Regions from separate parts of the Mesorhizobium sp. WSM4935 genome, predicted to be linked through region 2. Evidence: riboswitches for the same ligand, from Rfam matches in the RefSeq annotation. Region 2 holds a riboswitch; the other holds the start of a gene.
The links. Region 2 has a riboswitch for S-adenosylmethionine ahead of metX (homoserine O-acetyltransferase MetX). Riboswitches for the same ligand answer to the same signal wherever they lie in the genome.
Positions count from the first base shown of each region.

Region 1 (3,405 bases), on a different contig from region 2:
GCCAATTCCGCGAAAGAGCTCGAACCATTCCGGGTTGGCTTTCTCGATGAGCTCGACCTTCCATCGGCGTGGCCAACGCTTCAATGATGTCTCACGCTGAATGGCATCGGCGATGTCGAAGTATTCCTCGTACCAGACCAGACGCTGTACGCCGTAGCGGCTGGTGAAGCTGGAGCCTTGGCCAGTCTTGTGCTCGGGCATGCGACGAGCAAGGTCATTGGTGACACCGATATAGATCGTGCCGCCTTTCTGGCTCGCGGTCATGTACGTAGCCGGTCATCTAGTGATCTTAGCTGGTGCAGTTATCGGCGGCTATTCTGGACCGCTGCATTCTACGGCAAATGCCACGGCATGGATTCTAGGGTCTGCGCGCGTCGCTTCGCTCCTTGCTCCGCCCTAGAATGACGAAGGGATGGGACGGCATCCGTTTGCGCCTGTCCTTCCGGACATCGCTCCCTTGGACCTCACCGCGCTGCCCTGAAATGCTTGGAGAGCTTGAGGCCCTGCGCCTGGTAGTTCGAGCCGAGATCGGTGCCGTAAAGCGCCTGCGGACGCTTCAGCATGTGCTCGTAGACGAGGCGGCCGACGATCTGGCCGTGGTCGAGGATGAAAGGCACCTCGTGGCTGCGCACTTCGAGCACGGCGCGGCTGCCGCTGCCGCCGGCGGCGGAATGGCCGAAGCCCGGATCGAAGAAGCCGGCATAGTGGACGCGGAACTCGCCGACCAGCGGATCGAAGGGCGTCATCTCGGCGGCGTAGAGCGGCGGTACATGCACAGCCTCGCGGCTGACAAGGATGTAGAATTCGTCCGGATCGAGAACCAGCTCGCCCGCACCGCTCTTGTAGATCGGCTCCCAGAAATCGACAACATCCTGCGCGGCGCGCTTGTCGACGTCGACAAGGCCGGTGTGGTGCTTGCCGCGATAGCCGACAAGGCCGTCCTTGTCGCCGTCAAGGTCGATGGAGAGCGCGATGCCGCCGCCGGAAATGTTGGGCGGCTCGGTGGCGACCAGCATCTCGGCGCGATGCAGGTCGCGCAACTCGCTCTCCGAGAGCACCGCATTGCCGGTGCGGAAACGGATCTGCGACAGCCGCGAGCCGGCCCGCACGACGATCGGGAAGGTGCGCGGGCTGACCTCGAGATAGAGCGGCCCCTGATAGCCGGCGGCGATCTTGTCGAACTCGTGGCCGCGGTCGGTCATGACGCGCGTGAAAATATCCAGCCGCCCGGTCGAGCTCTTGGGATTGGCCGAGGCCGAAACGTTCGCCGGCAGCGCCAGGCTTTCGAGCAGCGGCACGATATAGACGCAGCCGGTTTCCAGCACCGCGCCCCGGGTGAGGTCGATCTCGTGCAGCTTCAGCCGCTCGAGCTTGTCGGCGACCAGATGGTCGGGACCCGGCAGGAAGGACGCGCGCACGCGATAGGCTTTGTCGCCGAGCCTCAGATCGAGGCTCGCCGGCTGGATCTGGTCGGTATCGAGCGCGCGCGGCGACTTCAGCGCGTTGGCCTCGAACAGCGCCGCGATATCCTGATCCGGAAGAATGCCTGTCTGCCGCAAAGGCTGGCTCCGTTCACAAGGCCGGGCGAGGACCTGAGCAGGCTCTTGCCGCCCGGCTGGTACAACCCTCTTAATGAAGCCGGCAATTGACGCAAGCGCGGCAGGGGTCTAAAGGGTCGTTATCCCGTGGTGATTTGGCCGGTCGGCTTGCAGCCACGTTAAACAAGTCGCTAAAGGACCGTCGAGCCGCAAGGCTATATGGACCGGTTGCGACTTCGCGGCCGGTTTTTTTGTGTCTGGAAGCAAGGCTATGAGCACCAAGAAGCGCAATTGGAAACCTCAGACGGCACTCGTGCATGGCGGAACGCTGCGTTCGCAATATGGCGAGACCGCCGAGGCGATGTACCTTACCCAGGGCTATGTCTACGAGACGGCCCAGGCGGCGGAAGCCCGCTTCAAGGGCGAGGAGCCGGGCTTCATCTATTCGCGCTACGCCAACCCGACCGTCGACATGTTCGAGAAGCGCATGTGCGCGCTGGAAGGCGCCGAGGATGCCCGCGCCACCGCCTCCGGCATGGCCGCCGTTTCCGCCGCCCTGCTCTGCAGCGTCAAGGCCGGCGACCACATCGTCGCGGCGCGCGCGCTGTTCGGTTCCTGCCGCTGGGTGGTGGAGACGCTGGCGCCGCGCTACGGCATCCAGGCGACGCTCATCGACGGCACCGACATCGCCAATTGGGAAAAGGCGGTAAGGCCGAACACCAAGCTGTTCTTCCTCGAAAGCCCGACCAATCCGACGTTGGAGGTGGTCGACATTGCCGCGGTCGCCAAGCTCGCCAATTCGATCGGCGCGCGCGTCATCGTCGACAATGTCTTCGCCACGCCGCTGCAGCAGAAGCCCTTGCAGCTCGGCGCCCATGTCGTCGTCTATTCGGCGACCAAGCATATAGACGGCCAGGGCCGCTGCCTCGGCGGCGTCATCCTTTCGGACAAGAAGTGGATCGACGAGAACCTGCACGACTATTTCCGCCACACCGGCCCAAGCCTCTCGCCCTTCAACGCCTGGACGCTGCTCAAAGGCCTGGAGACATTGCCGCTGCGCGTGCGTCAGCAGACCGAGAGCGCCGGCAAGATAGCCGATTTCCTCGCCGGCCGACCGGAGATCGCCCGCGTCATCTATCCGGGCCGCGCCGATCATCCGCAGGCGGATGTCGTGAAGAAGCAGATGTCCGGCGGCTCGACATTGATCTGCCTCGACATCAAGGGCGGCAAGCAGGCGGCCTTCGCCTTCCAGAACGCGCTCGACATCGTGCTGATCTCGAACAATCTCGGCGACGCCAAGAGCCTGATCACCCACCCGGCGACGACGACGCACAAGAACCTCAGCGACGACGCGCGGGCCGAACTCGGCATAGGACCGGGTACACTCCGGCTTTCCGTCGGCCTGGAGGACACCGACGATCTGCTGGAGGACATCGAGCAGGCGCTGAGGGCGGCCAAGTAAGAAGCAAGCTGCAAATTGGACAGGAGAACGCGTCAGCCCTGGCTCACGCGATCTCCTCCAGCTCGGTTATCGCCTTGCTGTGGATGGTCATGGCGTTGCCGCGCCACTCGACCGCGCCGCCGAGCCAGCCGCGCGCCCAGATGGCGGGAAGCATGACGTCGCGCACGATCATCGCGGTGATGCTGCGCGGCGACAGGTACCAGCCCTTGGACCGGGCGAGCAGACATTCCGGCACATAGGCGACCGCCAGCACGCAAAGCGCCGTGGCAGGCAGGCCGACGCCGGCGCTTGCCGCCGCGATCAGCGCGAAAATCAGCGGCACGACCGCGCCGGTCAGAATCTCGGGCGCGAAGAAAAGCGGGAAGGTGACGCGACGCAGCCGCGCCCAGCGCGCTTGCCGCGACC
Region 1 is NZ_JARTVR010000001.1:521,232-524,636, reverse strand. Features, by position in the region: partial or broken gene P9273_RS02445 (GIY-YIG nuclease family protein) at 1-280, opposite strand, end outside; gene P9273_RS02440 (2'-deoxycytidine 5'-triphosphate deaminase) at 465-1,559, opposite strand; SAM riboswitch at 1,676-1,753, shown strand; gene P9273_RS02435 (O-succinylhomoserine sulfhydrylase) at 1,810-3,000, shown strand; gene P9273_RS02430 (ceramide glucosyltransferase) at 3,044-3,405, opposite strand, start outside.
Region 1: linked by a shared signal. The riboswitch ahead of P9273_RS02435 (O-succinylhomoserine sulfhydrylase) and the one ahead of metX (homoserine O-acetyltransferase MetX) in region 2 are both predicted to bind S-adenosylmethionine.

Region 2 (3,405 bases):
CGTCGCGATGGCGATATGGCGCGCCAGGCCCTCGCGGCGGATGACGCGGGCAAGCGACGAGCCGATCAGGCCGATGCCGACCAGCGCTACTTTCTCGAACATCGGTGATGCCATGGTGTTCTAGCTTTTCAGGAAGGTCTTCAGCGCGTCGATGACGCCACGGTTGGCCTCCTCGGTGCCTACGCTCATGCGCAGCGCGTTGGGGAAGCCGTAGCCGGTCACGCGGCGCAGGATATAGCCGCGCGCGCTCAGATAATCGTCCGCGGCCGCCGCCGAATGTTTCTTGCTGTCGGGAAAATGGATCAGCACGAAATTGCCGACGCTGGGTGTGACGCGCAGGCCGAGCCCGGTAAGCTCGGCGCTGAGCCAGGCCAGCCATTTCTCGTTATGCGTCACGCTGCGCTCGATATGGGCGCGGTCGCGGATGGCGGCGATGCCCGCCTCGATCGCGGTCGCATTGACGTTGAACGGGCCGCGGATACGATTGATCGCATCGACGATATGCGCCGGCCCGTACATCCAGCCGATGCGCGCGCCGCCGAGGCCAAGCTTGGAGAAGGTGCGGGTCATCACCACGTTTTCGGAGCTGCCGGCGAGCTCGATGCCGGCCTCGTAGTCGTTGCGCCGCACATATTCGGCATAGGCCGCATCAAGCACCAGGAGCACGTTCTTCGGCAATGCCGCGTGCAGCCGGCGCACTTCCTGGAACGGCAAATAGGTGCCGGTCGGATTGTTGGGATTGGCGAGGAACACGATCCGCGTCGCCGGCGTCACCGCGGCCAAAATCGCATCGACATCGGCGCGCTCATCGGTTTCCTTCACCGCCACCGGCTTGGCTCCCGCCGCCTGGATATAGATCTTGTAGACCATGAAGGCGTGTTCGGTGAACACGGCCTCGTCGCCCGGCGCCAGATAGGTCTGCGCCAGCAGGCCAAGGATCTCGTCTGAGCCGTTGGAGCAGATGATGTTCGCCGGGTTCAGCCCGTGCACATCGGCGATCGCTTCGCGCAGCCGCCGCGCCGTGCCGTCAGGATAGACGTCGAGCTTCGCCGCCACTTCGCGCGCGGCCTCGATCGCCTTTGGCGACGGCCCGAGCGGGTTTTCGTTCGACGACAGTTTGTAGACTTTCGTCACGCCGGCCGGCGCGGTGCTTTTTCCCGGCACATAGGCCTCGATGTCCATGATGCCCGCGCGGGGCGTCGGACGGGGCTGATCCTGCTTCATGTCACAAATCCGTCGAGAAGGCCTTCAAGGCCGCAGCGGAAATACAGGCGACGGGCTGGAATGTCGAGTGCCGGCGCCTGGTGCCCGCCTCGCACCGCTAAGAGGCTACCCGTTGACGAAGCGCGGCGCTGGTCATAGAAGAACTGCTCAGACTTCCGTGGTGATTTGGCCGGTCGGCTTGCAGCCACGTTAAACAACTCGCTAAAGGGCCGTTTGCAACCTGTAACCGGCTTTGCGACGGCAATGCCGGTTTTTTGTTGTCCGCTGCCGGCCGGACAGCGCATCGGGACGAGACCGACGCGGCACAGGATGAGGACGGACATGGCCGCTCAGCGCGCTGCAAGAACCAAGGACGAGGTCGACCATCCGTCGAGCCCGGTGCTGCAGTTCGGCCCCGACAAGCCGCTGAAGCTCGACGCCGGCACCCTGCTCTCGCCCTTCCAGATCGCCTACCAGACCTACGGCACACTGAACGACGCGCGCTCCAACGCCATCCTCGTCTGCCACGCTCTGACCGGTGACCAGCACGTCGCCAACACCAATCCGGTGACCGGCAAGCCGGGCTGGTGGGAGGTACTGATCGGCCCCGGCAAGATCATCGACACCAACCGCTTCTTCGTCATCTGCTCCAACGTCGTCGGCGGCTGCCTCGGCTCGACCGGGCCGGCCTCGACCAACCCGGTCACCGGCAAGCCCTACGGGCTCGACCTGCCGATCATCACCATCCGCGACATGGTGCGCGCGCAGGCGATGCTCATCGATCATTTCGGCATCGAAAAGCTGTTTTGCGTGCTTGGCGGCTCGATGGGCGGCATGCAGGTACTGGAATGGGCCGCAAGCTACCCTGAGAGGGTCTTCTCGGCGCTGCCGATCGCCACCGGCGCCCGCCATTCCTCGCAGAACATCGCCTTCCACGAAGTCGGCCGGCAGGCCGTGATGGCCGATCCCGACTGGCATGGCGGCAAATATCTTGATTTCGGCAAGCGGCCGGAAAAGGGGCTGGCCGTCGCGCGCATGGCCGCCCACATCACCTATCTTTCCGAAGCCGCGCTCCACCGCAAATTCGGCCGCAATCTGCAGGACCGCGAGGCGCTTACCTTCGGCTTCGACGCCGATTTCCAGATCGAGAGTTATCTGCGCCACCAGGGCATGACTTTCGTCGACCGCTTCGACGCCAATTCCTACCTCTATCTGACCCGCGCGATGGACTATTTCGACCTTGCCGCCGATCACGGCGGGCGCCTCGCCGATGCCTTCGCCGGCACCAAGACGCGCTTCTGCCTGGTGTCCTTCACCAGCGACTGGCTGTTCCCGACCGAGGAGAGCCGTTCGATCGTGCATGCCTTGAACGCGGCGGGCGCTTCCGTCTCCTTCGTCGAGATCGAGACCGATCGCGGCCATGACGCCTTCCTGCTCGACGAGCCGGAGCTGTTCGCGGCCATCAACGGCTTCATCGCCTCCGCCGCCCGCGCCAGGGGGCTCAGCCTATGAGCGTCAATCGCGCCCAGCGTGTCGACCTGGAGGTCGTCACCGATCTTATTCCTGCCAATTCGCGAGTGCTCGATGTCGGCTCGGGCGACGGCGTGCTTCTGGAGCTCCTGCAGGAGACCAAGCAGGTCGACGGCCGAGGGCTGGAACTGTCGCAGCGCGGCGTCAACGAATGTGTGTCGCGCGGACTTTCGGTCATCCAGGGCGACGCCGACACGGATCTGAAATTCTACGCCGACAAGGGCTTCGACTTCGTCGTGCTCTCGCAGACGCTGCAGGCGACGCGCAATCCGAAGATCGTGCTCGATGAGTTGCTTCGGATCGGCAACCGCGCCATCGTATCCTTCCCCAATTTCGGTCACTGGCGCGTCCGCTTCTCGCTGCTGATCAAGGGCAGGATGCCGGTCACCAAGGACTTGCCCTATTCCTGGTACGACTCGCCCAACATCCATTTCTGCACCATCCGCGACTTCGTCAACCTATGCGAGGAGCTAGGCGCGACCGTCGAAAAGGCGACCGCCCTCGACGCCAACGGCCAGAAGATCGGCCTGTCGATGCCTTGGTGGTTCTGGAACTTCTTCGGCCAGCAGGCGGTGTTTTTGTTGAGACGCTGAGGGGAATGCACTTCGTTCGTCGATCACCGGCAGTGGTGGAAATTCCGCCAAACATTCTGTCCGAGCTACGGGCGGGAAT
Region 2 is NZ_JARTVR010000015.1:16,609-20,013, forward strand. Features, by position in the region: gene P9273_RS26075 (prephenate/arogenate dehydrogenase family protein) at 1-114, opposite strand, end outside; gene hisC (histidinol-phosphate transaminase) at 121-1,224, opposite strand; SAM riboswitch at 1,372-1,449, shown strand; gene metX (homoserine O-acetyltransferase MetX) at 1,546-2,715, shown strand; gene metW (methionine biosynthesis protein MetW) at 2,712-3,326, shown strand; gene P9273_RS26095 (Stf0 family sulfotransferase) at 3,275-3,405, shown strand, end outside.